3 regions of the Pseudomonas sp. LS2P72 genome follow, and region 2 is predicted to be linked to each of the others. Evidence: predicted binding sites of a transcription regulator. Region 2 holds the regulator's gene; each other region holds the start of a gene.
What was found. The regulator sigma-54, encoded in region 2, starts transcription at its own class of promoters, with help from an activator protein. The targets are predictions, from matches to a motif close to ANTGGCATNNANNTTGCTNT.

Region 1: flgB (flagellar basal body rod protein FlgB) is a predicted target of sigma-54. The motif match lies at 5,697-5,716, and genes of this name have one in related genera.
Region 3: ACYZUA_RS11745 (CmpA/NrtA family ABC transporter substrate-binding protein) is a predicted target of sigma-54. The motif match lies at 7,626-7,645, and genes of this name have one in related genera.

The regions. Positions count from the first base shown of each region.
Region 1 covers NZ_CM142708.1:5,312,998-5,322,949, reverse strand. Annotated here, with positions in the region: gene ACYZUA_RS24475 (MFS transporter) at 1-826, shown strand, start outside; gene ACYZUA_RS24470 (flagellar brake protein) at 898-1,644, opposite strand; gene ACYZUA_RS24465 (flagella synthesis protein FlgN) at 1,736-2,203, opposite strand; gene flgM (flagellar biosynthesis anti-sigma factor FlgM) at 2,252-2,578, opposite strand; gene flgA (flagellar basal body P-ring formation chaperone FlgA) at 2,745-3,506, opposite strand; gene ACYZUA_RS24450 (chemotaxis protein CheV) at 3,589-4,521, shown strand; gene cheR (protein-glutamate O-methyltransferase CheR) at 4,568-5,395, shown strand; gene flgB (flagellar basal body rod protein FlgB) at 5,758-6,165, shown strand; gene flgC (flagellar basal body rod protein FlgC) at 6,169-6,612, shown strand; gene flgD (flagellar hook assembly protein FlgD) at 6,629-7,351, shown strand; gene flgE (flagellar hook protein FlgE) at 7,383-8,702, shown strand; gene ACYZUA_RS24420 (ribonucleoside-diphosphate reductase subunit alpha) at 8,947-9,952, opposite strand, start outside.
Region 2 covers NZ_CM142708.1:5,937,834-5,947,785, reverse strand. Annotated here, with positions in the region: gene pmbA (metalloprotease PmbA) at 1-861, shown strand, start outside; gene ACYZUA_RS27360 (FagA protein) at 1,113-1,520, shown strand; gene ACYZUA_RS27355 (class II fumarate hydratase) at 1,501-2,877, shown strand; gene ACYZUA_RS27350 (hypothetical protein) at 2,905-3,333, shown strand; gene ACYZUA_RS27345 (superoxide dismutase) at 3,335-3,946, shown strand; gene ACYZUA_RS27340 (ZIP family metal transporter) at 3,977-4,870, shown strand; gene ACYZUA_RS27335 (HPr family phosphocarrier protein) at 4,916-5,191, opposite strand; gene rapZ (RNase adapter RapZ) at 5,207-6,064, opposite strand; gene ptsN (PTS IIA-like nitrogen regulatory protein PtsN) at 6,067-6,531, opposite strand; gene hpf (ribosome hibernation-promoting factor, HPF/YfiA family) at 6,544-6,852, opposite strand; gene ACYZUA_RS27315 (RNA polymerase factor sigma-54) at 6,927-8,420, opposite strand; gene lptB (LPS export ABC transporter ATP-binding protein) at 8,605-9,330, opposite strand; gene lptA (lipopolysaccharide transport periplasmic protein LptA) at 9,330-9,878, opposite strand; gene lptC (LPS export ABC transporter periplasmic protein LptC) at 9,865-9,952, opposite strand, start outside.
Region 3 covers NZ_CM142708.1:2,531,039-2,540,990, forward strand. Annotated here, with positions in the region: gene nirB (nitrite reductase large subunit NirB) at 1-2,106, opposite strand, end outside; gene ACYZUA_RS11730 (protein kinase domain-containing protein) at 2,457-4,127, opposite strand; gene ACYZUA_RS11735 (nitrate/nitrite transporter) at 4,135-5,346, opposite strand; gene ACYZUA_RS11740 (ANTAR domain-containing response regulator) at 5,704-6,279, opposite strand; gene ACYZUA_RS11745 (CmpA/NrtA family ABC transporter substrate-binding protein) at 6,295-7,506, opposite strand; gene ACYZUA_RS11750 (quinone-dependent dihydroorotate dehydrogenase) at 7,736-8,755, shown strand; gene rmf (ribosome modulation factor) at 8,968-9,183, opposite strand; gene rlmKL (bifunctional 23S rRNA (guanine(2069)-N(7))-methyltransferase RlmK/23S rRNA (guanine(2445)-N(2))-methyltransferase RlmL) at 9,714-9,952, shown strand, end outside.

The DNA.
Region 1 (9,952 bases), 620 kb from region 2:
CCCGGCACCGTTGCACCCGGCACCGATGGAGCCGCGGTTCTTCATCAAGCGCGTGCCGCAGTCGTTGAGCACGGTGCTGGGGGCGGGGCTGATCATCGGTTCGTTCTACGGTCTGGCACCGCTGTATGCCTCGCAGCAGGGGTTGTCCACGGAGCAGGTCGGTCTGTTCATGGGTAGCTGCATTTTTGCGGGCTTGCTGGTGCAATGGCCGTTGGGCTGGCTGTCCGACCGTTATGACCGGGCGCTGTTGATCCGTTGTTTTGCCATGGTCCTGGCGCTGACCGCGTTGCCGCTGGCAATCATGCAGCAGGTACCGCTGGAGATTTTGTTTATCACCGGGTTCTTCTGTTCGCTGGTGATGTTCTGCCTGTATCCGCTGGCGGTGGCGTTCTCCAACGACCACGTCGAGGGAGATCGCCGGGTGTCCCTGACAGCGATGCTGTTGGTGACCTACGGTGTCGGCGCCAGTATCGGGCCGCTGGTGGCAGGGGTGCTGATGAAGCTGTTCGGCAGCCACATGCTCTATGCCTTTTTCAGTTTCTTCGCGTTGGTGCTGGTGTGGCGGATTCGCCCGAAAGCGGTAACCAACCTGCATCAGGTCGACGATGCACCGCTGCATCACGTCGCCATGCCGGACAGTATGTCGAGTTCGCCGTTGGTGGCTTGCCTTGACCCGCGGGTCGATGAGCAGGTGGTTCAGGAACAGATGCAGAACCCGATCAACCCTGAGCCGGACGCGGAACCCGAATCAGAGCCCGAAACCGATCCAACTCCCGAAGACCCTGATGCACCTCGCGAGCAAAGTTTTACCGAGGCCAGGCCTTAAGCATAAAAACAACGCATAAAAAAACGGGCAGTCACCGCAAGGGGCTGCCCGTTTTCTATTGAAGCGTCTTATTACATGTCGTCTTTGTCGAAGCGTCGCGCTTCGCGCTGAAGCTGATAGACGAACCGCTCGACCTGCCGCTGCACCAGCCCGCTCATGTTGTGAAAGCGTACGCCGGCGAAGGTGGTGGAGATTCTTTCTTCGAAGTGCAGGTAACGCAGCTCGACGGGTGCCGTCATGTTGCCAAAGGGCAGGGCGGCGATGAAGCGGTCATAGACCTGGCCCAGTTGCAGGCTGCCCGTGATGTCACCTTCGAAGCGTAACTTGCAGCCGGTGGCGGAGATGTCCAGTAGCTTGCCGCTGATCGGCGATTTGAGCTTTTCACCGCCCAGATCGACGTTGACCAGTTGTGCCAGCTTCAATGCTGCGCGGAATGCATTACGACGCTGGTGGTAAACCACCTCGGCGGGCAGGGCGCCACGGTAGCAGCGACCGCCACCGGATTCGTCGATGGTCAACGGGCCGTTGCTTTCCCAGGCAATACGTACGCCGTCGTGAAAGCCTTCGACCTTGAACGGTTCGCCGGCGAGCAGGTAGCGTTCACCATCGCGGGGAATCATTTCGTCCAGGGCAATCATGTTGCTGTCACGGTCAATGTCCACCAGATAGCTCTGGAAGCGCTGGCTGCGCTCATGGAACGTGATGATCAGCGGATCATGGCTGTCTTGCAGCTGGCGCAGGTTGCCGGAGATCTCCAACGGCGTGGTGAGCACCTTGGGTGGCTGCGGAGCATCTTCCGCGCTTAAGGCATTGAACACGGTTCATCAATCTCCAGACAAATATGACTACGGCTGGCCAGCATATTGCCAGCATGTTGCGCGTCTTGATAGTGCGCGCTTTTCAGCAGGCTCAAGCCTGACTGAGCGGGCGTGGCTTCGCAAGCATGGAGGTTGATCCGCGTGCATCATAGAGCGCTGGCGGTTCGCCGCCGTTGAGGATTTTCAGCTGATTGGCCGTCGCGGCCTGTTGGACCAGGATCGACTGGCCATTCTTGACGTTGGCCGCCTGGCACTGAGCCAGAAGATCGGTCAATACATCGCTCTGTTCCAGCAGCTGGTCGCCAATGCTCGAATGGCTGGCAAGTTGCTCCAGGCCGTTGCGGTTGGTCGGCAGGTTGAGGCTGGCGAGGATTTCACTGCGCTTGCGGCCATGCTGATCGAGCAAAATGATCAATGCCTGTTTCTGCGCCAGAATCTCTTCGAGCAGTGGCATGTCGCGACCGTGCAAGGCGAGGGACTCGGTTTGCAGTAACTCCAGCAAGTGCTGTGCTGGAGCGAAATCGTCGGTGATCAGTTGCAGTAAATTAGTGTCGTGCATGGCTGGCCTTGGGTTTTAAGCGTCCAAAAGCCTGGCGCAGGCCTTGGCCTAGCGCTGGGCTTCGAAGTTGAGCAGTTTGCTGGCTACACGGTTGCTGTCGACTTTGTAGCTGCCATCGGCAATCGCTGCTTTCAACTCGGCCACGCGGGCGTTGTCGACGGCAGGCTGATCGCGCAGCTTGTCAGTGACCTTCTGCAACTGTTGAGCCTCATTGCTGAGATGTACCGATTCCCCGCTTTTGACGGTACTGGCCTGTTCGGCCGGGGTATTCAGCGGTGCGGGTTTGCCGGCTTCGGCGGTTTCCTTCGCGGTGCTGGTACGTGTACTACCGGTAAGTGACGAGGAACTGTTTAAACGGCTGAAATCGATGACCATGACAAAAAACCTCTGGGTATTTGGACGCTTGCCATGTTTTCGGCCATACCCGGAAAAACTTTAGGCCCAATTATCAATGAGCTTGCGCGCGTCAGCGCTTGCCCTGCATAGGGCACAGTCTAGGGAACAGTCGAGTGGCGCGCCACATCTTCACAAACAGAGAGTTCTACATGGCCACTTCCACCTGACCGGGCGCGATGACTTGCGCCTTGATGACCCGCTGCGAGTTGAGGTTTTTCACCCGGATCTGTTCGCGCAAGCCGCCATTGGACAGCGCTTCACCCGGCATGCGCACGCTGAGCGTTCCACTGCGGGCGGTAATCACCACCTGGTCGCCCTTGGTGATGACTTCTGCCTGTTCCATGTGCACCAGGGTCATGACCTGGTCGGCAACCATTGGTCGGGTAAGTTTCTGCCCGATCGCCTGGTCGACGGAAGTCAGGTAACCCTGGCTGATCAGGCTGATGTCACGCTCGCGCAGGGTCACATCCTGGGGCTCGACGATACCGGCGCGTCGTAGCGGTCGGGTGGTAGTCACAATGTCGCGAAACAGGCGCACTTGAGCGGGTACGAATACCGTCCAGGGTGACGCGCCCTCGCAGCGCACCTTGACCGTAACACGCCCCAGCGGTGTGGCCGGGCTCTCCAGGGACGCTGTCAATTCCTTGTCGCACATGGGCATGCGCAGCCGTGGGTCGAGCTGCTTGACCTCGATCTCGTAGCGGCCTTCCGTTTGACTGGTGGCCAGATAGTCTTCTACGGTGAATTCAAGAAAGCCCTGGGTGACGCCGATAAGCATGTCAGGCAAGGTAACCGCGTCAGCAAGGGCAGGGCAGCCAGCGTTGAACAGGCAGACGGCCGACACCGCGCAAAGCAATTTGCGGGCGTTTGATGTCAGGCGTCGGAAAAATGTCGGTTCTGTGTTCATAAGAGTTAAAAAGCAAGCGCCGTGCCGTTTAGTGATGAATGCGCGTCGCAACACACTTAAGCGTTGGTGTAGGAGTCTATGCATGGCTGGTGTAATGGATGCGGTAAACCAGCGCACGCAACTGGTAGGGCAGAATCGCCTTGAGCTGTTGTTGTTCCGTCTCGACGGCCAGCAGCTGTATGGGATCAACGTGTTCAAGGTTCGGGAGGTGCTGCAATGCCCCAAACTGACGCTGATGCCAAAATCCAGTCCTGTCGTGTGCGGTGTGGCGAGTATTCGGGGGGCGACCATTCCGATACTTGATCTGGCCATGGCGACCGGTTCCGGTGCGCTGAAAGATCAAAGCAATCCCTTCGTGATCATCACGGAGTACAACACCAAGACCCAGGGTTTCCTGGTGCGGTCAGTGGAACGCATCGTCAACATGAATTGGGAGGAGATTCATCCGCCACCCAAGGGCACGGGACGCGATCATTACCTGACGGCTGTGACTCGGGTCGACAATCAGTTAGTCGAAATCATCGACGTCGAGAAAGTGCTGGCAGAAGTGGCGCCGACCCCGGAAGCGATTTCCGTTGGCGTGGTGGATGTCGAAACCCAGCACAAGGCGCTCTCTTTGCGAGTACTGACGGTCGATGACTCGTCGGTGGCGCGCAAGCAGGTGACCCGTTGCCTGCAGACGGTCGGTGTCGAAGTGGTGGCGTTGAACGACGGTCGGCAAGCGCTGGATTACCTGCGCAAGCTGGTCGACGAGGGCAAGAAGCCGGAAGAAGAGTTCCTGATGATGATTTCCGACATCGAGATGCCGGAGATGGACGGGTACACCCTCACGGCCGCGATCCGCAGCGACCCTCGCATGCAAAAGCTTCACATCATCCTGCATACTTCGTTGTCGGGTGTATTCAATCAGGCGATGGTCAAGAAAGTCGGTGCCGATGACTTCCTTGCCAAATTCCGTCCTGATGACCTGGCATCCCGGGTAGTCAACCGGATCAAAGCAGCAGACATCAGCTAGGGGCCTTTTGCCCCTAACGGTTAATACGATTTAAGAGGCGGCATCTTTGTCTACGGGTAATTTGGATTTCGAACAGTTCCGGGTCTTCCTGGAAAAAGCCTGTGGCATTTTGCTCGGTGAAAACAAGCAATACCTGGTCTCGAGCCGTCTCAACAAACTGATGGAACAGCAAGGCATCAAGTCCCTGGGTGAGCTGGTCCAGCGCATCCAGACCCAGCCGCGCAGCGGTTTGCGCGAGATGGTGGTGGATGCCATGACCACCAACGAAACCCTGTGGTTTCGTGATACCTATCCGTTTGAAGTCTTGAAGAACAAGGTGCTGCCGGCAGCGATCAAGGCCGCTCCTGGCCAGCGTCTGCGGATCTGGTCGGCGGCCTGTTCGTCGGGTCAGGAACCGTATTCGCTGTCGATGTCGATCGATGAGTTCGAGCGCGTGAACATGGGCCAGCTGAAGATGGGCGTGCAGATCGTTGCCACCGACCTGTCCGGTACCATGCTGACCAACTGCAAGACCGGGGAGTACGACAGCCTGGCCATCGGCCGTGGCCTGTCGCCCGAGCGCCTTCAACGTTACTTCGACCCGAAAGGGCCGGGGCGCTGGGCAATCAAGGCACCGATCAAGAGCCGGGTGGAGTTTCGCTCGTTCAACCTGCTGGACAGCTACGCGGCGCTGGGCAAGTTTGACATCGTGTTCTGCCGCAACGTGCTGATCTACTTCTCCGCCGAGGTGAAGAAGGACATCCTGTTGCGCATTCACAGCACGTTGAAGCCAGGCGGTTATCTGTTCCTCGGTGCTTCCGAGGCGCTGAACGGTTTGCCGGACCATTACCAGATGGTCCAGTGCAGCCCGGGGATCATCTACCAGGCGAAGTGATTCGTTGGCGTCATCAAAAAAAACGGGAGTCCTCAGGGGCTCCCGTTTTTTTTTGCCTGCTCATTCCTCATAGACGCTGCAACACCTGTAGGAGCATGGCTTGCCCGCGATGGCGGTGTGTCAGTCAATGATGATGTTGTCTGACACACCGCCTTCGCGGGCAAGCCATGCTCCTACAGGGGATAGGTGTTGCCCATGGGAAAGCGGCAGAAAAGCGGCAGGCGGCGGAAATCGGTTGCCGCTTTTCTGGCATTGCCACGTTGCCACTGCCCGCAAAGCCCCGGTTTACGGGCTTTTTTCGATTGGCACGACGCTTGCTTTGTCCATGTTACGAAAAATCAGGTCACCCGAAGGTTTCCGACATGAGCATCAGCTTCGATAAAGCGCTCGGTATTCACGAACAAGCTTTGGGCTTCCGCGCTCAGCGTGCCGAAGTCCTGGCCAACAACATCGCCAACGCCGACACCCCGAACTACAAGGCTCGGGATCTGGACTTCTCGAAAGTGCTCGCCGAGCAGAACGAGAAGAGCAGAAGCGGCACTTTCGCCCTGAACAAGACCAACAGCCGTCATATCGAAGCCGAAGGCCTGGGCAATGGCGACGAGTCGCTGCTGTATCGCACGCCGATGCAACCATCGATCGACCAGAACACCGTGGACGCCCAACTGGAACAGTCGAACTACGCGGAAAACGCGGTCAACTTCCAGGCCAGCTTCACCCTGCTCAACAGCAAATTCAAAGGGCTGGTGTCAGCCCTTCGTGGAGAGTAAGTCATGTCTCTAGCCAGTGTTTTCAACATCGCCGGTAGCGGCATGAGTGCCCAGACCACTCGCTTGAACACCGTCGCCTCGAACATCGCCAACGCCGAGACCGTCTCGTCGAGCATCGACCAGACCTACCGTGCACGGCACCCGGTATTCGCCACCATGTTCCAGGGCAGCCAGAGCGGCGGCAGCGATTCGCTGTTCCAGAACCAGGACGCGGCCGGTCAAGGCGTGCAAGTGCTGGGCGTGGTCGAAGACCAGAGCAACCTGGACGCGCGCTACGAGCCGAACCATCCGGCGGCCGACGCCAAAGGCTACGTCTACTACCCGAACGTCAACGTGGTGGAAGAAATGGCTGACATGATTTCCGCGAGCCGTTCGTTCCAGACCAATGCCGAAATGATGAATACCGCCAAAACCATGATGCAGAAGGTCCTGACCCTCGGTCAGTGATAAAGGGGCGACTCAGATGAGTGTTACCGATACCACCAGTGGCATTAGCCTCAAGGACATCCTGGCCAACTCCTCGATCAAGACCAACACCAGTGCCGACGGCCTGGCGGCGGCAACGAACAGCGCCACCGGCAAAAAGGCCCTGGGCAAGGACGCGTTCCTGCAGTTGCTGGTAACGCAACTGAAAAACCAGAACCCGCTGGAACCGCAGGACAACGGCGAGTTCGTCGCCCAGTTGGCCCAGTTCAGTAGCCTGGAAGGCATCACCACGCTCAACACCACCGTGAGTGGCCTGGCGAGCAATTACAACTCGTCCCAGGCATTGCAGGCGTCGTCGCTGGTCGGGCGTTCGGTTATTGCGCCGGCCGACAAGGCGGTGGTCGATACCTCCAAGAGTTTCACCGGCACCATGGCCGTACCGGCGTCGGTAGACCCGGTCAAGGTCAAGATCACCGATGCCGATGGCAAGGTTGTCCGCACCATCGACCTGGGCAGCCAGAAAGCCGGTACTTCCAGTTTCATCTGGGATGGCAAAAACGATGCAGGCGAAGTGGCCAAGGCGGGCACCTATACCTTCGGCGCTACGGCGACCTACGACGGCAAGGCGACCTCGCTGGTGACGTACCTGCCGGCCACCGTCAACAGCGTGACCATCAGCCAGACCGGCGGTGAGTTGATGCTCAACCTGGCCGGGGCGGGCAGCATCGCCCTGTCCAAAGTTCAAACTATTGGTATGTAGAGCCGACTAACACGGCACAAAGGAGTGGAATATGTCTTTCAATATCGGCCTTAGCGGTCTCTATGCAGCCAACAAACAACTGGACGTGACCGGCAACAACATCGCCAACGTCGCGACCACCGGTTTCAAATCGTCCCGTGCGGAATTCGAAGACGTTTACTCGGCCACCAAGCTGGGTTCCGGCAGCAAGACCATCGGTAACGGCGTGCGCCTGGCCAACGTTTCCCAGCAGTTCACCCAGGGCGACGTCAATAACACCGGCAACGTGCTGGACATGGGCATCAACGGTTCCGGTTTCTTCGTGCTGAGCGAGAACGGTTCGATGTCCTACACCCGTGCCGGTACGTTCAAGGTCGACAAGGACGGTTACGTCACCAATAGCGATGGTTCTGCGCGTCTGCAGGGTTATGGCGTGGATGCCAATGGCAAGATCCTCAATGGCGTTTTGACTGACCTGCGCGTCGATACGTCGAACCTGGCGCCAAAAAACACCTCCACGGTTTCGTCGACGATCAACCTGAACTCCACCGCTCCCATCATCAACCAGACGACCAATCCGTTTGATCCGTCCAAGGAAGCGTCCTTCACCAAGCAGTTCAGTACCCCGATTTACGATACTCAGGGTAACAAGCACATCATGGATCAATACATGGTCAAGACGGGTGACAACACCTGGAAGACCTACACCCTGATCGAGGGTCGCAACCCGGATGGCAGCGACCCTACCGTTACTCCTCCTGTCGCTTCGACCATGAACTTCGACAGCTCCGGCAAGCTGACTTCGGTCACCACGCCGGTTGTTCCAGCGACCATTCCGCCATCCGTGGTAACCAGCCCTGACCTGAAGGTCACCGGCTGGATTCCGGGTACCGTGACCAATGGCACGTGGACAGCCAACGGCGCTGCCTCCGGCGTCGTTACGGTCTCCATGGACAAAACCACGCAGTACAACGCTGACACTGCACGTTCGATTCCTTCGCAGAACGGCTACGCCACCGGCCAGATCACCAACCTGACCATCGACACCAGCGGTGTGATGCTCGCCAACTTCAGCAACAGCCAGACCAAGCCCATCGGCCAGATCTCGCTCGCCAGCTTCACCAACGAGCAAGGTTTGCAGCCTGTAGGCGGCACCAGTTGGAAAGAAACCTATTCGTCGGGTATCCCGGGCTACGATGCGCCGAACACCGGTACCTTGGGCGAGATCCACTCCAACTCTCTGGAAGAGTCCAACGTCAACCTGACCAATGAACTGGTCGACCTGATCAAGGCGCAGAGCAACTACCAGGCGAACGCCAAGACCATCTCGACTCAGAGCACCATCATGCAGACCATTATTCAGATGACCTGATGCGGGTTGGCTGAAAGCGCTGCACAAAGAGCCCCTCGAAAGAGGGGCTTTTTTGTGACCGACACAAACCTGTAGGAGCAAAGCTTGCTCGCGATGAGCGGTGACGCGGTATACCTGACAAATCGTGCTATCCCTATCGCGAGCAAGCTTTGCTCCTACAGGAATCAGGCAAAAGAAAACCCCCGACAAACCAGAGGCCTGTCGGGGGTTCGAGTAAGCGCCTTTCAGCGCTCACCGGCTCAGCTTATTGGCAAGCTTCGCAATCCGGTTCGTCGATGGCGCAAGCCTTCGGTACTGGAGCAGGGCCGGCAGGCGCTGCCAGGACCGAATCTTCACCGTGGTTGCCGCCGCTGGAAACAGCGTTCAGCTTGCCGGTGTTGATGGTCGACTTCTCGGTGCTGGTCGCGGCCAGGGCACGGAGGTAGTAAGTGGTTTTCAGACCACGGTACCAGGCCATGCGGTAGGTCACGTCCAGCTTCTTGCCCGATGCGCCTGCGATGTACAGGTTCAGCGATTGAGCCTGGTCGATCCACTTCTGACGACGGCTTGCCGCGTCAACGATCCACTTGGTGTCCACTTCGAAGGCAGTTGCGTAGAGCTCTTTGAGTTCCTGCGGGATGCGCTCGATCTGTTGCACCGAACCGTCGTAGTACTTCAGGTCGTTGATCATGACCGAGTCCCACAGACCGCGAGCCTTGAGGTCGCGAACCAGGTACGGGTTGATCACGGTGAATTCGCCCGACAGGTTCGATTTCACGTAGAGGTTCTGGTAGGTCGGTTCGATCGACTGCGATACGCCAGTGATGTTGGCGATGGTCGCGGTCGGTGCGATGGCCATGATGTTGGAGTTACGAATGCCTTTCTGAACGCGGGCACGAACCGGTGCCCAGTCCAGGGATTCGTTCAGGTCAACGTCGATGTACTTCTGGCCACGTTGCTCGATCAGGATCTGTTGCGAGTCCAGCGGCAGGATGCCTTTGGACCACAGCGAACCCTGGAACGTCTCGTAGGCGCCGCGCTCGTCGGCCAGGTCGCAGGACGCCTGGATCGCGTAGTAGCTGACCGCTTCCATCGACTTGTCGGCGAACTCGACGGCAGCGTCGGAACCGTAAGGAATGTGCTGCAGGTACAAAGCGTCCTGGAAGCCCATGATGCCCAGACCGACCGGACGGTGCTTGAAGTTGGAGTTCTTCGCTTGCGGCACCGAGTAGTAGTTGATGTCGATAACGTTATCGAGCATGCGAACGGCG
Region 2 (9,952 bases):
ACCCATCAGGGCTGCCGTGTTTACGGCAACAGCCACGGTTTTATCGGCGGCTACGCGTCGACCCGGCACAGCCTGAGCTGCGTGATGATCGCCGAGGCCGACGGCCAGATGCAGCGCGATTACTGGTACGACGTGAACCGTCAGGGCAATTTGCTGGCCTCAGCGGAGAGCATCGGCCAGCGTGCCGCGCAACGGGCGGCGAGCCGTCTGGGCGCGCGCCCGGTGCCGACCTGCGAAGTGCCGGTGCTGTTTTCCGCAGAACTGGCCGGTGGTTTGTTCGGCAGTTTCCTCTCGGCTATTTCCGGCGGCAGTCTGTATCGCAAATCCTCGTTCCTTGAGGGCACGCTGGGGCAGAAGCTGTTCCCGGAATGGCTGACCATCGATGAGCGTCCGCACTTGATGCGCGCCATGGGCAGTTCAGCGTTCGATGGCGATGGTCTGGCAACTTACGCTAAACCGTTCGTCGAAAAAGGTGAGTTGGTCTCGTACATCCTCGGCACGTACTCGGGCCGTAAACTCGGGATGCCGAGCACTGCCAACGCAGGTGGCGTGCACAACCTGTTCGTCACCCATGGCGACGAAGATCAGGCAGCCTTGCTGCGCCGCATGGGCCGTGGCCTTCTGGTGACTGAATTGATGGGCCAGGGCCTGAACATGGTTACGGGCGATTACTCCCGTGGCGCGGCGGGTTACTGGGTCGAGAATGGTGAAATCCAGTTTGCGGTTCAGGAAGTGACCATCGCCGGCAACATGCGTGACATGTTCAAACAGATCGTCGCGATCGGTAATGATCTGGAACTGCGCAGCAACATTCGTACAGGTTCGGTGCTGATCGAGCGGATGACGGTAGCGGGCAGCTAACCCCCCCCGTCAGCTGCACAAAAAAGGCGCGTCGCCTATCAGGTGGCGCGCCTTTTTTATGCGCCTTGCCCCGTCCCCCTGTAGGAGTGAGCCTGCTCGCGATAGAGGTGAAACATCCACTAATGATGTCGACTGACACTCCGCAATCGCGAGCAGGCTCGCTCCCACAATGACCCTATGCATTTCATTAGGGTTGTTTTGGTTCTCATTATCATCTAATAATAAATCTCATTACCGAATGAGCCCGGATCATGAGTTCTGCCTTGCACGAGCAGCCTTACCTCGAAAACTGGCGCTGGATGAGTCGCCAGATCCGTTGCGCGATGGACCCTGACGAACCTCGCCTGATCGAACATTACCTGGCCGAAGGTCGGTATCTCGCCTGTTGCACGGCAACCTCTCCCTGGACCATCGCCGAAACTTCTTTCCGTCTGTTGCTCGACACCGCCGCCGATGTCGCACTGCCCTGGCACTGGCGCACCTTTTGTCTGGACCAGGCCTGGCGGCCGTTGCGCGATCTGGAACGCCTCTCTCTGTGTAAATGCCGCCTCAAGCGCTGGCAGAGCTACACCTGGCAACTGGCGACCTGCGAGTTGCAGCCCTCGATTCCTCTCATAGAACTGGTGCAAGGATTTACAGATGACCAAGACACGTATTGAGCGCGACAGCATGGGCGAACTTCAGGTCCCGGTGGACGCCCTCTACGGTGCACAGACTCAACGTGCAGTGGATAACTTCCCCATCAGCGGTAAGCCGATGCCCGTGCAGTTCATTCGCGCGCTGATCCTGGCCAAGGCCGCCGCTGCCCGAGCCAATGTCGAGCTCGAGCAAATCAGTGAATCCCAGGGCACCGCCATCGTCGATGCGGCGCTGGGCCTGCTCCAAAGCGACTTCATGCAGCATTTTCCGGTGGATATTTTCCAGACCGGTTCCGGCACCAGTTCGAACATGAACGCCAACGAAGTGATCGCCACCCTGGCCAGCCGACTACTCGGCGAGCCGGTGAACCCTAACGATCACGTCAATTGCGGCCAAAGCAGTAACGACATCATCCCGACCACCCTGCACGTTAGTGCTGCGTTGGCGTTGCACGAGCAATTGTTGCCGGCACTGGTGCGTCTGGTTCAGGTGATCGAGCGCAAGGCCGAAGAGGTTCATCACCACGTCAAAACCGGTCGCACTCACTTGATGGACGCGATGCCGGTGCGCATGAGCCAGGTGCTCAACGGTTGGGCGCAGCAGCTCAAGGCCAATATCGGTCATCTGCAGGATCTGCTGCCAAGCCTGCAATCCCTGGCCCAGGGCGGCACGGCAGTGGGCACCGGCATCAACGCTCATCCGCAGTTCGCGGCGCGTTTCAGTGAGCAACTGAGCAAGCTGACTCAGGTGCAATTCCAGCCGGGTGAGGATCTGTTTGCGCTGATCGGCTCTCAGGACACGGCGGTCAGCGTTTCCGGTCAGCTCAAGACCACGGCCGTTTCACTGATGAAGATCGCCAACGACCTGCGCTGGATGAACTCCGGCCCGCTGGCGGGTCTTGGTGAAATCGAGCTCGAAGCCTTGCAGCCGGGTTCTTCGATCATGCCTGGCAAGGTCAACCCGGTGATCCCGGAAGCGACCGCCATGGTCGCCGCTCAAGTCATCGGCAATGACACGGTCATCACCATCGCCGGTCAGTCGGGCAATTTCGAGCTGAACGTGATGCTCCCGATCATCGCCCAGAACCTGCTAAGCAGCATCGAGTTGCTGGCCAACTCCAGCCATCTGCTGGGTGAAAAGGCCATTGCCAGCTTCAAGGTCAACGAAGCCAGGCTCAAGGAAGCGCTGTCACGTAACCCGATACTGGTCACCGCACTCAACCCGATCATTGGTTACCAAAAAGCCGCGGAGATCGCCAAGAAGGCCTACCAACAGGGCCGTCCGGTGATCGATGTCGCTCTGGAACACACCGACCTGACACGCAGCCAGCTTGAGGTCTTGCTGGACCCGGAAAAACTCACCGCAGGCGGCGTGTAACCACCGCAACCGCTTTGGAGGCTCACCATGGAACACTGGAAACGCACGATCGAACGGGCAAATCGTTGTTTCATGCTGGGCGAATACGTCGATGCCCGCGAGGCTTACTTGCAGGCATTGGCCCTGGCCCAGGTGTTGTTCGAGCGCTGGGCGGATGCCGACGAAGCGGTGGCGGCCTGCGTGATTTCCCACCACAACCTGGCGGATCTGCATTTGCGTCTGAACCAGCCGGAGGAGAGCGCCGAGTACCTGTGCGCCATCCATCAGCGGTTGTTGCAGACCATGCAGGACCCACGGCTGGCGCCGGCCCTGCGTGAAGCGGCGTTGCGCCAGAGCAGCAAAACCTATGTCGAACTGCTGAATTTCATCAGCGAACACGGTGAATACCCGCGTACGCATCGGTTGCTGCACATCGATGCCGCCTCGCCTGCGCCTCTACATCATGGAGTCCATTGAAATGGCTTTTACCTTGCCTGCCTTGCCCTACGCCTACGACGCCCTGGAACCGCACATCGATGCGCAGACCATGGAAATCCACTACACCAAGCATCACCAGACCTACATCAACAACCTCAACGCAGCGGTTGAAGGCACCGAGTTTGCCGAGTGGCCAGTGGAGAAACTGGTGTCAGCTGTTCAGCAACTCCCGGAGAAGCTACGCGCGGCGGTGATCAATCAGGGCGGCGGGCATGCCAACCACTCGCTGTTCTGGGAAGTGATGGCGCCCAACGGCGGCGGCAATCCTGAAGGCTCCTTGGCTGAGGCGATCGATGAGCAACTGGGCGGCCTGAGCAGTTTCAAGGAAGCCTTCACCAAAGCCGCGCTGACTCGTTTCGGCAGCGGCTGGGCGTGGCTCAGTGTGACGCCGCAAAAGACGCTGGTCGTTGAAAGCAGCGGCAATCAGGACAGTCCATTGATGAACGGCAATACGCCAATCCTCGGCCTGGATGTCTGGGAGCACGCGTATTACCTGCAATACCAAAACCGTCGCCCGGAATACATCAACGCGTTCTACAACGTGATCAATTGGCCTGAAGTCGCTGCGCGCTATCAGGCTGCACTGGTTTAAGACTTCTGCAAAAACAATCCAAGGCTGGCTATGGGCACTGAAACACTGGCGATCGGAAGTGGGCGAATGTTTCGTTACGCATTGGGATCGCTGTTACTGCTGGCAGGCATGACGTTATTGGTTACCCAAGGCTTGGCTTGGCTGGACCTCGAGCCGAAACTGCTGCGCGCGCTGCAAGGCGGGGCGATCTGCGCCTTGGGCACAGCCTTGGGCGCGGTGCCCGTGCTGGTGATTCGACGGATACCTCAGGCGGTCAGTGATACGTTGCTTGGCTTCGGGGCCGGGGTGATGCTCGCGGCGACCGCGTTTTCGTTGATCGTTCCGGGGATCTCTGCCGCTGAAAACCTGGGACTGACGCCTTGGGCGGCCAGCGGACTGATCAGTTTCGGCATCATGCTGGGGGCGTTCGGATTGTTTCTGGTTGATCGCAAAGTGTCGGGTGCGTCGCCGGAAATGCTCGTAGGCATGCTGGAGCGACCCGTCATCCCGCCGCGAATCTGGTTGTTTGTGTTTGCCATCATTGCCCACAACATTCCAGAAGGCATGGCGGTTGGTGTGTCGGCGGGGGGTGGCATGCCCGACGCCGATAGCCTCGCCATGGGTATCGCCTTGCAGGATGTGCCGGAAGGTTTGGTGATCGCGCTGGTACTGGCCGGGGCAGGGATGTCGCGGGTCAAGGCGTTCCTGATGGGTGCTGCGTCAGGTCTGGTCGAGCCGGTCTTCGCGTTGTTGTGCGCCTGGCTAGTGAGTCTGGCCGAATTGTTGTTGCCCTTGGGGTTGGCGCTGGCGGCCGGGGCAATGTTGCTGGTGGTCACCCATGAAGTCATCCCCGAGTCGCGCCGCAATGGTCACGACAAGCTTGCAAGCCTTGGGTTGCTGATCGGGTTTTGTCTGATGATGGTGATGGATACAGCGTTGGCTTGACACTGACTATGTAGCAGCCTTCGGCAGCTGCTACAGGGCGAGGTGTTATTCGCCTTCGCCGAAGTAGTCATTGATCAAATTCACCAAAGCTTGCAGCGCCTCATCAGCCTGCTCACCTTCGGTACTCAGGTGAATTATTGTTCCCTTGCCAGCAGCGAGCATCATCATTGCCATGATGCTTTTTCCGTCGACCGTGGATTCCGGCGTGCGTCCTACCCTGATCGTGCAATCCTTGAACTCACCGGCGACGCCAACGAATTTTGCAGAAGCGCGGGCATGCAGGCCCAGCTTGTTGATGATTTCAATTTCCAGAGCAGGCATCGCGGTGTGAATCCTTTAGCTGAGGTCGCGGTGGCGAACCTGGACGTTCTTCAGAGATTTTTGCAGGGCCTGGGCCAGTCGTTCGGTCAGGTAAACGGAGCGGTGATGGCCGCCGGTGCAGCCAATGGCAATCGTGACATAAGCGCGGTTGCTGGCGGCAAAGCGGGGTAGCCACTTGAGCAAGTATGCGGAAATGTCCTGGAACATCTCTTCGACGTCCGGCTGTGCCGCCAGATACTCGATAACCGGTTGATCAAGCCCGGATTGATCGCGCAACTCTGGCTTCCAATAGGGATTCGGCAGGCAACGCACGTCAAACACCAGATCGGCGTCCACCGGCATGCCACGCTTGAAGCCGAAAGACTCCACCAGGAACGCCGTGCCGGGTTCCGGCTGGTTCAGCAGGCGCAACTTGATGGTATCTCGCAGCTGATACAGGTTCAGGTTGGTGGTGTTTACTTTGAGATCGGCGAGGTCGGCAATCGGCCCGAGCAGGGCGGTCTCATCGTTGATGGCCTCGGCCAGCGAGCGATTGGCATTACTCAGCGGGTGACGACGGCGGGTTTCCGAGAAACGTTTGAGCAAGGTTTCTTCGTCGGCGTCCAGATAAAGCACATCACACTGGATGTGCCGGCTGCGCACTTCTTCCAGCAGTTCGGGAAACCGCGACAAGTGGCTCGGCAAGTTGCGCGCATCGATGGATACGGCAACCAGCGGTTGTGCCAGCTCGGTATGAATCAACGCGCGTTCGGCCAGTTCCGGCAGCAGGCCGGCGGGCAGGTTGTCGATGCAGTAGTAGCCGTTGTCCTCGAGAACATCGAGTGCGGTACTTTTACCTGAGCCGGAGCGGCCACTGACGATGATCAAGCGCATGATTAATGACCGTTTTGCTCGTCCAGGACAACCTGATACAAGGCTTCATTGCTCGGGGCGCTGCGCAGTTTTTCGCGCACTTCCTTGCGGTCGAGCATGCTGGCGATCTGGCGCAGTAACTCCAGGTGCGCATCGGTAGCGGCTTCCGGGACCAGCAGAACGAACAGCAGGTCAACCGGGGCGCCGTCGATTGCGTCGAAATCGATGGGTGCATCAAGGTGCATCAGGGCGCTGATGGGCGAGGTGCAGCCCTTCAGGCGGCAATGGGGGATGGCGATGCCGTTGCCAAAACCGGTTGAACCGAGTTTTTCACGGGCAATCAGAGCCTCGAAGACATCTTGCATCTCCAGATCCGGCACTTCTTTGTGGATAAGGTTGGCAATTTGCTCGAGGGCTTTCTTTTTACTGCCGCCCGGCACGTTCACGAGGGAACGGCCGGGGGTCAGGATGCTTTCAAGTCGGATCATGGGTTGGGAGTGTTAACGACCGGTCGCGCCCTGGAGGAGGCTTTGGGTCTTTTCCTTATGCTTTTTGAGTTGTTTATCCAGCTTGTCGGTCAGTGCGTCGATCGCCGCGTACATATCGGTATGCTCCGCGTTTGCGACCACTTCATTGCCGGGAATATGCAGCGTGGCTTCGATTTTCTGCTTGAGCTTCTCGACCGTCATCGTGACCTGCACGTTGGTGATCTTGTCGAAATGCCTCTCTAATCGTTCGAGTTTTTCGCCGATGTAGGTGCGAAGAGGTTCGGTCACTTCCAGTTGGTGTCCACTGATGTTGACTTGCATACAGCTTCTCCTTCGTTGCCAGTGCATAAAGCGGCAGGCAGAAATGCCTGCCACTGGAACGCTGTGGCGTGGCTCTACATCAACCGCTTGCGTTCGCTCGAAGGCGCGATCCCGAGGGATTCGCGGTACTTGGCGACGGTGCGGCGAGCCACCTGAATGCCTTGTGCCTCCAGTAAACCAGCGATCTTGCTGTCACTCAACGGCTTTTTCTGATTTTCCGCGGCAACCAGTTTTTTGATGATCGCGCGGATCGCCGTGGACGAGCATTCACCGCCCTCGGAGGTGCTGACATGGCTGGAGAAAAAGTATTTCAGTTCATATATGCCCCGAGGGGTATGCATGAATTTTTGCGTGGTCACCCGTGAAATCGTCGACTCGTGCATGCCCACCGCTTCGGCGATGTCATGCAGGACCAGCGGTTTCATGGCCTCGTCGCCGTATTCAAGAAAGCCGCGCTGATGCTCGACGATTTGAGTGGCGACTTTCATCAGGGTTTCGTTGCGGCTTTGCAGGCTCTTGATGAACCAGCGGGCTTCTTGCAACTGATTGCGCATGAAGGTGTTGTCGGCGCTGGTGTCGGCGCGGCGCACGAAACCGGCGTATTGAGCGTTGACCCGCAGTCGTGGCACGGATTCCTGGTTCAGCTCCACCAGCCAACGCTCGTTGTCCTTGCGTACGATCACGTCGGGAACGACGTATTCGGCTTCGCCGGACTCGATTTGCGAGCCTGGGCGCGGGTTGAGGCTCTGCACCAGTTCAATAACCTGGCGCAGTTCGTCTTCCTTGAGCTTCATGCGACGCATCAGTTGGCTGTAGTCGCGGCTGCCGAGCAGATCGATGTAATCGGTGACCAGGCGTTTGGCCTCGACCAGCCAAGGCGTCTTGGCGGGCAACTGGCGCAATTGCAGCAGCAGGCATTCGCCCAGGTTGCGTGCGCCGATGCCAGCGGGTTCGAATTGCTGGATGCGGTGCAGGACGGCTTCGATTTCGTCCAGTTCGATGTCCAGTTCCGGATCGAAGGCTTCGAGAATCTCCTCGAGGGTTTCGTCCAGGTAGCCCTGATTGTTGATGCAGTCGATCAGGGTCACGGCGATCAGTCGATCGGTGTCGGACATCGGAGCCAGGTTCAGTTGCCACAGCAGGTGGCTTTGCAGGCTTTCGCCGGCCGATGTCCGGGTGGTGAAGTCCCACTCGTCGTCATCGTTGCTCGGCAGGCTGCTGGCGCTGGTCTGGTAGACGTCTTCCCACGCGGTATCCACGGGCAGTTCGTTGGGGATGCGCTCGTTCCAGTCGCCTTCCTCGAGGTTATCAACCGTCGGGGCGGTTTCCTGGTAGGAGGGTTCCTGAATGTCGACGTTGGGTTGCTGTTCGGCTTTGTCGGCCAAGGGGTCGGCGTTATCGAAGTCGTCGCCTTCTTCCTGGCGTTCGAGCATCGGATTGGACTCCAGGGCCTCCTGGATTTCCTGTTGCAGGTCCAGGGTCGACAATTGGAGCAGGCGGATGGCCTGTTGCAGCTGCGGTGTCATCGTCAGCTGCTGGCCCATTCTCAAGACTAGCGATGGTTTCATGGCAGGGGCTTAACACCTTATTCGCCGGCGCACATGCGCCATCCACTACAGGGCGCCGGAGCGCCAAACATAAGCAAATTATATGCCCGAAACTGCAGCGTTTGCCTAGAGCGCTGTAACAATAAAAAAATATTGATTTTTTATTGAGACAAGCGCCCGGGCAACCAGCCAGACACCTCAGTGCTTACAGGCGGAACTCATGGCCCAGATACACTTCCTTGACCAGGTCGTTGGCCAGGATGGTGGCAGAGTCGCCTTCGGCGATCAGTTGGCCATCGTTGACGATGTAGGCGGTTTCGCAGATATCCAGGGTTTCACGGACGTTGTGGTCAGTGATCAGCACGCCAATGCCCTTGGCCTTGAGGTGGTAGATGATCTGTTTGATATCGCCCACCGAAATCGGGTCCACGCCAGCGAAAGGTTCGTCGAGCAGGATGAATTTCGGGTTGGTAGCCAGGGCCCGGGCAATTTCCACGCGGCGGCGTTCACCACCGGACAGGCTCATCCCGAGGCTGTCGCGGATGTGGCTGATGTGGAATTCCTGCAGCAGGCTTTCCAACTCTTTGCGACGGCCGGCCTTGTCGAGTTCCTTGCGGGTCTCGAGGATCGCCATGATGTTGTCGGCTACCGAGAGTTTGCGGAAGATCGATGCTTCTTGCGGAAGATAGCCGATACCGGCCTTCGCACGACCGTGCATAGGCTGGTGGCTGACATCCAGGTCGTCAATCAGTACGCGGCCCTGATCGGCCTGTACCAGGCCGACAATCATGTAAAAGCAGGTGGTCTTGCCAGCGCCGTTGGGACCTAGCAGGCCGACAATCTGACCGCTGTCGATCGACAGACTGACGTCACGCACGACCTGGCGGCTCTTGTAGCTCTTGGCCAGATGCTGAGCTTTCAGAGTTGCCATTACTGGGCCTTTTGCTCGTCGGTTTTCTTCTTCGGCTGGATCACCATGTCGATGCGCGGGCGCGACTCGGTGACCTTGTTGCCCGTCGCGCGACCGGCGCTCGCAAGCTTTTTCACCGTGTCGTAGACGATTTTCTCGCCTTGGGTGACGTTGTTGTCCTTGTCGATGACTTTGGCACGATCGATCAACACGACGCGGTTTTGCGATGCGTGGTACTGGATGGTCACTCCGTAGCCCTGAACCGGCTTGGTGTCGCCAGCCGTCTGCATCTGCTCGAAGTAGGCCAGATTGCCCACCGAAGTCACCACGTCGATGTCGCCGGCCGGGGTGCGGGTGATGGTCACAGTATTGCCTTTAACAATCATCGAGCCCTGGGTAATGATCACGTCACCTTTATAGGTGGCAACACCATTCTTGTCGTCCAGTTGGGCGTCGTCGGCCTGGATGCGGATAGGCTGCTCTTGATCGTTCGGCAGAGCCCAGGCGCTCACGCTTCCCAGTGCTGCGCTCAGACCGAGCAAAATAGGGAGGGTTTTAACGAGCCTCATACTGTCCTCTTACGTTAGATAGCAGGTGTATCCTGCTTTCTTTCAAATACGCTTTCATTCCCTTGCCAGTCGAC
Region 3 (9,952 bases), 3.0 Mb from region 2:
GATAATTCCGACGTCCTTGATGCCCGCTTCCGAACAGTTGCGTGGGCAACCGGAGACGGCCAGTTTCACTTTGTGCGGCGACCACATGTTGAACAGATCGTGCTCAAGCTCGATGCCCAGTTGCGTGGAGTTCTGGGTACCGAAGCGGCAGAACTCACTGCCGACGCAAGTCTTCACGGTGCGGATGGATTTGCCGTAGGCGTGCCCGGACGGCATGTCGAGATCTTTCCAGACGCCCGGCAGGTCCTGCTTCTTGATCCCCAGCAAATCGATACGCTGGCCGCCGGTCACTTTGACCATCGGCACGTTGTATTTGTCGGCCACGTCGGCAATGCGCCGCAGCTCCGACGGATTGGTCACACCGCCCCACATCCGCGGGACTACAGAGTAAGTGCCGTCTTTCTGAATGTTGGCGTGGGCGCGTTCGTTGATCAGGCGCGATTGCGGATCGTCCTTGGCTTCGCCCGGCCAGGTGGAAATCAGGTAATAGTTGAGCGCCGGGCGGCACGTGGCGCAGCCGTTCGGCGTGCGCCAGTTCAAATAGCTCAGGGTGCCGAAGAGGGTCAGCAGATGCTGCTCGCGGATGGCCTGGCGGATTTGCCCGTGATTCAGGTCGCTGCAACCGCAAATGGCTTTTTCGCTCTTCGGTTTGACGTCTGCTGCGCCACCCACGGTGTTGATCAGGATCTGTTCCACCAGACCAGCGCAGGAGCCGCAGGAGCTGGCAGCCTTGGTGTGTTTCTTGACGTCGTCGACGCTGAACAACCCGTGCTCCTGAATCGCCTTGACGATGGTGCCTTTGCACACGCCGTTGCAGCCGCAGACTTCGGCAGTGTCGGCCATGCTCATGGCTTTGTCCTGGCCTTGATGTCCTACGTCGCCTAGGGCCAGCTCCATGGATGAAGAGCCGCCGAACATCAGGTGATCGCGGATCTGCGCGATGTCGTGATTCTCACGGATCTGCCGGAAATACCAGCCACCGTCTGCCGTATCGCCGTACAGACAGGCCCCGACCAGCACGTCATCCTTGATCACCAGTTTTTTGTAGACCCCGCCGATAGGGTCGGAGAGGGTGATGGTTTCGGTGCCTTCGCCGCCCATGAAGTCGCCGGCGGAGAACAGGTCGATGCCGGTCACTTTCAATTTGGTCGACGTCACCGAGCCCTTGTAGGTGGCGAAGCCCAATTGAGCGAGGTGGTTGGCGCAGACCTTGGCCTGTTCGAACAGCGGCGCCACCAGGCCATAAGCGATGCCGCGGTGGCTGGCGCATTCGCCGATGGCGTAGATGCGTGGGTCGTAGGTTTGCAGGGTGTCGTTGACCAGAATCCCGCGGTTGCAGGGAATGCCGGATTTTTCCGCGAGTTCGGTGTTGGGGCGAATGCCGGCGGCCATCACCACCAGGTCGGCGGGGATGATGTCGCCATTCTTGAACTCAACCGAGCCGACCCGGCCATTGCCGGCATCGTGCAGGGCCTGGGTTTGCTCGCAAAGACGAAAGTGCAGGCCGCGGGCTTCCAGGGCAGATTGCAGCAACTGACCGCTGGTTTTGTCCAGTTGCCGTTCCAGCAGCCATTCACCGATGTGCACCACGGTGACGTGCATGCCGCGCAGCATCAGGCCGTTGGCGGCTTCCAGGCCGAGCAGGCCGCCACCGATCACAACGGCGTGCTTGTGGGTTTTCGCGGTGTCGATCATTGCCTGGGTGTCGGCGATGTCGCGGTAGCCGATCACGCCGTCCAGGGTGTTGCCGGGGATCGGCAGGATGAACGGGGTCGAACCGGTGGCGATCAGCAGACGATCGTATTCGGCCTCGCTGCCGTCTTCGGCAATCACCCGGCGTTTGACCCGGTCGATCTCCACCACTTTGCGGTTGAGCAGCAGCTTGATGTTGTTGTCCAGGTACCAGTCCAGATCGTTCAGCACGATCTCTTCGAAGGTTTGTTCGCCGGCCAGCACGGGCGATAGCAGGATGCGGTTGTAGTTGGTATGGGGTTCGGCGCCGAAGACCGTGATGTCGTACAGCTCATTGCTCAGCTTGAGCAGTTCTTCCAGGGTACGAACCCCGGCCATGCCGTTGCCGATCATCACCAGTTTTAGTTTTTTCATCAGGTTCTCCGGGGAGCTCGGACCCGCCTCATCAGGGCTTTCAGGTCTTGCTCGACAAAATTTTGCGCAAACAAAAAAAGGCGTCCCGCTAGTTGCCTAGCGAGGACGCCTTTGTCCTGGTCCCGTTCTCTCGGGAAGCGCATCCTTCTACGTTGAAGGTTGGGCTTTATGTAAGTTGAAAGAAGGAATGCAGTGGTTGTGCCAAGTTCTTCATCGCCCCCTATTTGCTGGGTTTAGTCGCGGTCTCGCCATTTGATTCGGATGTTTTTGCACCGAATCAATGCACGTTGCCCGCAATTGGAGCGGTCTCTGTAGCAGTTGGCGAAGCCTGCTGCTACAAGGGATCGGTGTTAGCCGTGAAATACTAAAAACAGCAGCACCAGATTCGCCAGCAACGACACCAGCGCCAAGGTCCGCCAGACCTTCAACGGTTCGCGCTCCAGCAGCGGTCTGGGGCGCACGCTCAAACTGCATCGCTCGCCCTGTTCCAGCAACAGCAACCATTCTTCCGCCGTTTCAAAGCGCTGACCCGGATCCGCCGCCACGGCGCGCTCCAGACTTTGCGCAATCCATTCCGGCAGGTCGGGTCGATAGCGGCTGGCGCTGACAGAAACCCCGAACCGTGGGCGCTGGAAGGCTTCGATTTCGCCGTAGGGATAATGCCCGGTGAGCAGGAAATACAGGGTCACGCCGACGGCATACAAATCCTGTTGCGGTGTCGGTGCGTCCCCGCGAAAGGCTTCCGGCGCGATATAGCTGGGCGTTCCGGGCAGGGCAGAAGGCTGATCTTCAGACAGGCCAGGGCAGAAGGCGAGACCGAAGTCCAGCAGGCGTAATTCGCCGTCGTCCCCCAGCAGCAGGTTCTCCGGTTTGATGTCGCGATGGAGAATCTGTCGTCGATGCAATATGCCAACGGCGCGCAGCAGGCGTTCGGCCAGATCCAGCCATTGGGGCAGAGGCAGCGGTCCGACATCTGCTTGCAGTTCCGCCAAGGTAGATCCGGAATATTCCCGCATCACGTAGTACAAATGCTGACGCTGACTGGCGGCATGGACTTCAGGGAAATGCCGTCCGGCCACGCGCTTGAGAAACCATTCTTCCGACAGCAACGCCTGCCCGGCCAAGTGATCGTCGCGCAGCGCGCCCGGCAAGGTTTTCAGCAGCCAGGGTTGTTGTTGCCCATCGCGTACCCGATAGAGCAATGACTGCTGGCTCTGACCGAGTATCCCTTCGACCTGCCAACCCTCGAAAGTCTGGCCTGGTTTCAAGGCGGGCGGCAGCGGCCATTGCTGCAAATGAACCAACGCATCACCGATGCTCGTTTCACCGAGGGCATCGACCCGCACCAGCAAGGCGCTGGCGTTGTCCTGGCTGCCGGCCAGATGCGCCGCACTGACCAAGGTCTGCGCAGCGCTGTTCAAATCCGGTTGATCGCGCAGAATTGCCGCAATCGCGGTGTCGCCCAGCACGGCCCAAATGCCGTCGCTGAGCAATACGAAACTTTCGTTCAGCCGCAGTTCGCCATCGAGAAAATCCAGCACCAAATGCTGATCGAGCCCCAGTGCTCGCTTGAGCACATGCTGCATGCCCGGTTGGTCCCAGACGTGATCCTCGCTGACCCGCTGCAACGTGTCGGCGTGCCAGCGATAAACCCGGCAATCGCCGACATGGGCCAAGGTAAACCGCCTACCGCGCATGACCAAAGCACTGACAGTGGTGAGCAACGGTTGCCCACCACCATTGGCCTGCAACCAGCGATTTTGTGCGAGCAGCAGGCGATCCAATGCCTGCGCGACGCCCCAGGTTTCCGGCGTGGCGTAGTAATCCAGCGCCAGGGCCTGCAGCGTCGAGCGGGCGGCGAGACCGCCATCGGCGCACTGGCTGACGCCATCGGCGATGGCGAACAGGTAACCCTTGCTCGCCGCCAGCGCCGGGGCCGGAGTCACCAGGCGCAGGGCGTCCTGATTCTCCTCGCGAGGCCCGATGGCGCTCGCTTCGGCAAAACTCAGTTGCAGGCTCATTAAGGCTTCAGACCCGAGCTGCGGTCACGGCGGCCGAACCCCAAGTGGTTCTCCAGCGACGTTTCACGCCGTGAAGACCGAACCAGGCCAGAACGCCAAGGCTGGCGAACAACCACAGGGCCAGTTGATAGCTGCCTGTGCTTTGCTTTATCGCGCCCATGCCCGCTGCCAGTGCAAACCCACCGATACCGCCGGCCATGCCGATCAAACCGGTCATCACACCGATTTCGCGACGAAAACGCTGTGGCACCAATTGGAAAACGGCGCCGTTACCGGCACCCAAACCGAGCATGGTGCAGACGAAAAGTGCCAGAGCAGCGTAGGAACTCGGCAGATTGAAACCCACCGCTGCGATGCAGAGCGCCGCCACCGTGTACATCCCCAAAAGGGTGCGAATGCCACCGAAACGGTCGGCCAGAGCGCCGCCCAACGGGCGCATCAAGCTGCCACCGAACACGCAGGCGGCGGTGTAGTAACCGGCGGTCACCGGGCTCAGGCCATATTGGTCGTTGAAATAGCCGGGCAGGGCGCTGGCCAGGCCGATGAAGCCGCCGAAGGTCACGCTGTAGAAAAACATGAACCACCAGCTGTCGCGGTCGCCCAACGCCTTGAAGTAGTCGGACATCGACTTGGCTTTCGGCCGCTCAGGCGCGTTTTTGGCCAGCCAGGCGAAGACGATGATGGTCAGGATCAGCGGGATCAGCGCGAAGCCAAACACGTTGCTCCAGCCAAATGCAGCCGCCAGCACCGGGGCGATCAGTGCGGCGAGCACGGTGCCCGAGTTACCGGCACCGGCGATGCCCATGGCTTTACCTTGGTGCTGGGGTGGATACCATTGCGACGCCAGTGGCAGGGCGACAGCGAAGGACGCACCGGCCATGCCGAGGAACAGGCCCAGCAGCAGTGCTTGCTCGTAGCTGTGGATGCCGTGTTTCCAGGCGACGAACAGGGCGCAGATGACGATCACCTGGCCGATTATCCCGGCGGTTTTTGGCGACAGGCGATCAGCCAGCAGGCCCATCGCAAAGCGCAACACGGCCCCGGCCAGAATCGGCGTGGCCACCATCAGTCCGCGCTGTTGGGTGGTCAGCTGCAGATCGGCGGCGATCTGCACCGCCATTGGACCGAGCAGGTACCAGACCATGAAACTCAGGTCGAAATAGAGGAAGGCCGCGAACAATGTCGGGGTATGGCCAGATTTCCAGAAGCTTGAATTCATCGCGCACCTCAGCTGTTAGGAGTCTCGAGAAGGAGTCATGAGCTTGCAGGTGGGGCGCCGCATCGGCCGCACCACCGGCCCCGGTCTATGGGGCCAAAACAAAAAAACGCCGCCACCGGATTCGCCAGAGGGCAAATGAGGTGAGCGACGTCTTTGTCGTAGGTGGGGCAACCGCCGTTGGTTACCTGTAGCGATTACCTAGCGAGATCTGTGCCAACAGTCTGAAACCGTGTGCGGCCAATCGCGAGCAAGCTTTGCTCCTACGGGTTTTGAGTGAGTTCGGATACTGCGAACGACACAAAAAACTGTAGGAGCAAGGCTTGCCCGCGATGGCGTCCTTTCAGGCACTACAGAGCTTCAGCCCAGCAACTCACTCATGGCAATGATCTGCTCGGCCACCTGAATCAGCTTCTGCTGGCGGCTCATGGCCTGGCGGCGCATCAGGGTGTAGGCCTGTTCCTCGTTGCAGTCCTTCATTTTCATCAACAGCCCTTTGGCCAGCTCGATGCGCTTGCGCTCGGCCAGTTGCTGGTCACGGGCGTTGAGTTGGGCGCGCAAGGCCTGGTCGCTTTCAAAGCGCGCCATGGCCACATCGAGAATCGGCTGCAAGCGCTGTGCGTGGATGCCTTCGACGATGTAGGCACTGACCCCGGACTTGATCGCCTGACGCATCACATCGGGGTCATGTTCGTCAGTAAACATCACGATCGGCCGCGGTTGATCGCGGCTCACCAGCACTACTTGTTCCATCACATCGCGGCTCGGTGACTCGGTATCGATCAAAATCACGTCCGGACGCACCGTTTCGACGCGCGCGGGCAGGTCGATGGTCAGACCCGACTCGTCGATCACCTCGAACCCGGCTTCGGTCAGGGCCGCTTTCAGGCGACCGACTTTCTTCGCGGTGTCGTTGATCAGCAGGATACGCAACATATTCGTAGTCTCCTGTCAGCGGCTGGCGAGAAGGGGCGAGCTGTCGCTCATGGCGTGCAGCTTGAAACTGCGGGCATAGCCGGCGGGGTCCAGCCCATCCCAGACCTTGCCGTCGATCAACTGGCTGCTGCGCATTGGCTGATCACTCGCGGCCACACCGACAGCGGTGGCGGCCTCTCGATACAAGTCTAGTTGCTGGACCTGACGGGCCACGCTGAGGTAGTCCGGGTCGTCGCGCAACAAACCCCAGCGACGGAACTGGGTCATGAACCACATGCCATCGGACAGATACGGCAAGTTGACCTCGCCACCACCATGGAAGCGCAGCGCGTGCGGGTCCTGCCAGCGATTACCCAGGCCATCGGCGTAGTCACCGAGCAAGCGCGGTTCGATGCAGTCGAGCGGGGCGTCGAGGTATTGCGGGGCACTCAACAGCTTCGCAGTGCTGCGGCGATTTTCGGTACTTTCTTCGATGAAGCGGCTGGCTTCGAGGATCGCCATCACCAGCGCCCTTGCGGTGTTGGGGTATTGCTCGACAAAGGCGCGGGTGCAGCCGAGAACTTTTTCCGGGTGATCGGGCCAGATGGTCTGGGTGGTGGCCATCGTGAACCCCAGGTTTTGCTGCACCGCACTGGCGGACCACGGCTCGCCGACGCAAAAACCATCGATGCGTCCGGCTTGCAGGTGCGCGACCATTTGCGGCGGCGGCACAACCACGCTGTCAACGTCCTGCAACGGGTGGATGCCCTGACTCGCTAGCCAGTAATACAGCCACATGGCGTGGGTGCCCGTAGGAAATGTCTGGGCGAAGGTGAGTTTTGGGCGACTTTGGTGCACGTGCCGTTCCAGTGCTTCAGGACTGGTCACGTCCAGCGCCTGTAAGCCATGGGAGAGGTTGATGCTCTGGCCGTTCTGATTCAGGCCCATGAGCACCGCCATGTCGGTCGACGCGACACCGCCGATGCCCAAATGCACGGCGTAGATCAAACCGTACAGGCTGTGCGCGGCGTCGAGTTCGCCACTGACCAGTTTGTCCCGCAGATTGGCCCAGGACGACTGGCGCTTGAGGTTCAGGGTCAGGCCGTAAGGTTGGGCGAAGCCCTGCGTGGCCGCGACCACTACCGAGGCGCAGTCGCTCAGGGCCATGAAGCCGAGGTTGATTTCGGTCTTTTCCGGGGCATCGCTGCCGTTGACCCAGGCCAGAGGGTTGGCTGGAACTTCAATCATCAGTAAACACCTTCCATAAAAAAGCGCCGTACCGGGCTGCTTGCCGGGGCAAGGCCAAGTGACGACGCCTTTGTCTTTCGACTCATCCCGTCGTTGGCATGAGTGCTGATGTCAGTGACGGTGCAAGGCATATGCCATCGCACGCTGATTTTGTCGCGCGCCTCGCCTGCAACCCCGATGCCCGGCTATAATCGCCGCCACTTTTCGTAGCCCAGAGTCAAACCCGCCCATGTACACCCTGGCCCGTCAGCTGTTGTTCAAACTTTCCCCGGAAACCTCCCACGATCTGTCCCTGGACCTGATCGGCGCGGGCGGACGTTTGGGCCTCAACGGCTTGCTGTGCAAGGCGCCGGCGAAAATGCCAGTGACCGTCATGGGCCTCGACTTCCCGAACCCGGTGGGTCTGGCGGCCGGTCTGGACAAGAACGGCGCGGCCATCGACGGTTTTGCGCAACTGGGTTTTGGCTTTGTCGAAATCGGCACCATCACCCCGCGTCCGCAGCCGGGCAACCCGAAGCCACGGATTTTCCGTCTGCCGGATGCCGAAGCGATCATCAACCGCATGGGGTTCAACAACCTCGGCGTCGATCACCTGCTGGCCCGAGTGGCGGCGGCCAGGTTCAAAGGCGTGCTGGGCATCAATATCGGCAAAAACTTCGATACCCCGGTTGAGCGGGCGGTCGACGACTACCTGATCTGTCTGGACAAGGTCTACGCCCATGCCAGCTACGTGACGGTCAACGTCAGCTCGCCGAACACCCCGGGCCTGCGCAGCCTGCAATTCGGCGATTCGCTGAAGCAGTTGTTGGCCGACCTGGCGACGCGCCGCGCAGAACTGGCGCTGCGCCACGGCAAACATGTACCACTGGCGATCAAGATTGCGCCGGACATGACCGATGAAGAAACCGCTCAGGTCGCGCAAGCGCTGATCGAAACCGGGATGGACGCGGTAATCGCCACCAACACCACCCTGAGCCGCGTCGGTGTAGAAGGCATGGAGCATGGTGACGAGGCGGGCGGTTTGTCCGGAGCACCGGTTCGCGACAAGAGCACCCACACCGTGAAGGTGCTGGCGGCCGAGTTGGCCGGTCGCTTGCCGATCATCGCCGTGGGAGGCATCACCGAAGGCAAGCACGCGGCTGAGAAAATCGCTGCGGGTGCCAGCCTGGTGCAACTCTATTCCGGCTTCATCTATAAAGGTCCGGCGCTGATTCGTGAGTCCGTAGACGCCATCGCCGCCCTCCGCTGATCCCCGTAGGAGCACGGCTTGCCGGCGATGGCGTCCTTGAGATCGCCATCGCCGGCAAGCCGTGCTCCTACAAGGGATTGTGTTTGGCCAGAGAGCAGGCATAAAAAAGGGCTCCTCGAAGGAGCCCCTGGGCCGAAGCCCGCCGCCCGGATGGGGCGTGCGTGGTAAGTCGTTACGTAATCAGATTGTCGTGTCGGAATGTGTGCCCTGTGTTAGCCGACGGCGTGAAGTTCGTTGAGTCTATGGATTCCCGCAGTGCCGGTCATACCGTCCCAGTTGTCGCCGCGTCCTTCTCGCCAGCCGTTAATCCAGGCTTGGCGTACCGACGGTAGAGTAAATGGGCAAAGCTCACGGGATTTGCCACCAACTCCATATTGATATCCGCGCAAAAATGCTCTTTCCAACGGATCACGCTTAAGTCTTCTCATAGGGTGTTGCCCTCACTTGTTGACTGTATTCATCGCGTCGACCTCAATTGAGGTCTGGCAGAAAAACTCCTGCCGTTGGGGCTCGCTGCCGGCGTCGCGAGCCAAGGTGTTGACGTCATTGCGGCGTCAACCTGTGTTGAGTTCTAACCAATGCGTCACATCGAGGGAATGATCGTTTTGTCATAAGGACGTAACGATAAAGATGGTATGGCGATAAGTAACACGATGTTGTCCCGTGTTTATTGGCAAAACCCCGGTATGATCAGCCCCGCGCTGCATGATGGGTTTAATCCTTTAGTGAGAATGCCTCCTGTTGAGCAGGGGGACTATTCGACGAAGGGTCGCCTTATGACATTTTGTTGCATCAACTTTTTTATCTGTCTTTGCATCTAAGCTCTTTTAACCCGAGCTTGCAGGGGTGGGACGGCACACCTTCGTGCCACGCGGGCGCTCTTTTAGAAAAGCGCCTGATTGAAAACCGGGCCGGCAATGCGTTGCCGGTTCACTTAGCTAAAGGCTCTGGAATTACCATGTCCGATCGTTTCGAACTCTTCCTCACTTGCCCCAAAGGCCTTGAAGGCCTGCTCATCGAGGAAGCCATCGGGCTTGGCCTTGAGGACGCGCGTGAGCACACCTCTGCCGTGCGCGGCATGGCCACCATGGAAACCGCTTATCGCTTGTGCCTGTGGTCGCGTCTGGCGAACCGGGTGCTGCTGGTGCTCAAGCGTTTCCCGATGAAAGACGCTGAAGACCTTTATCACGGCGTGCT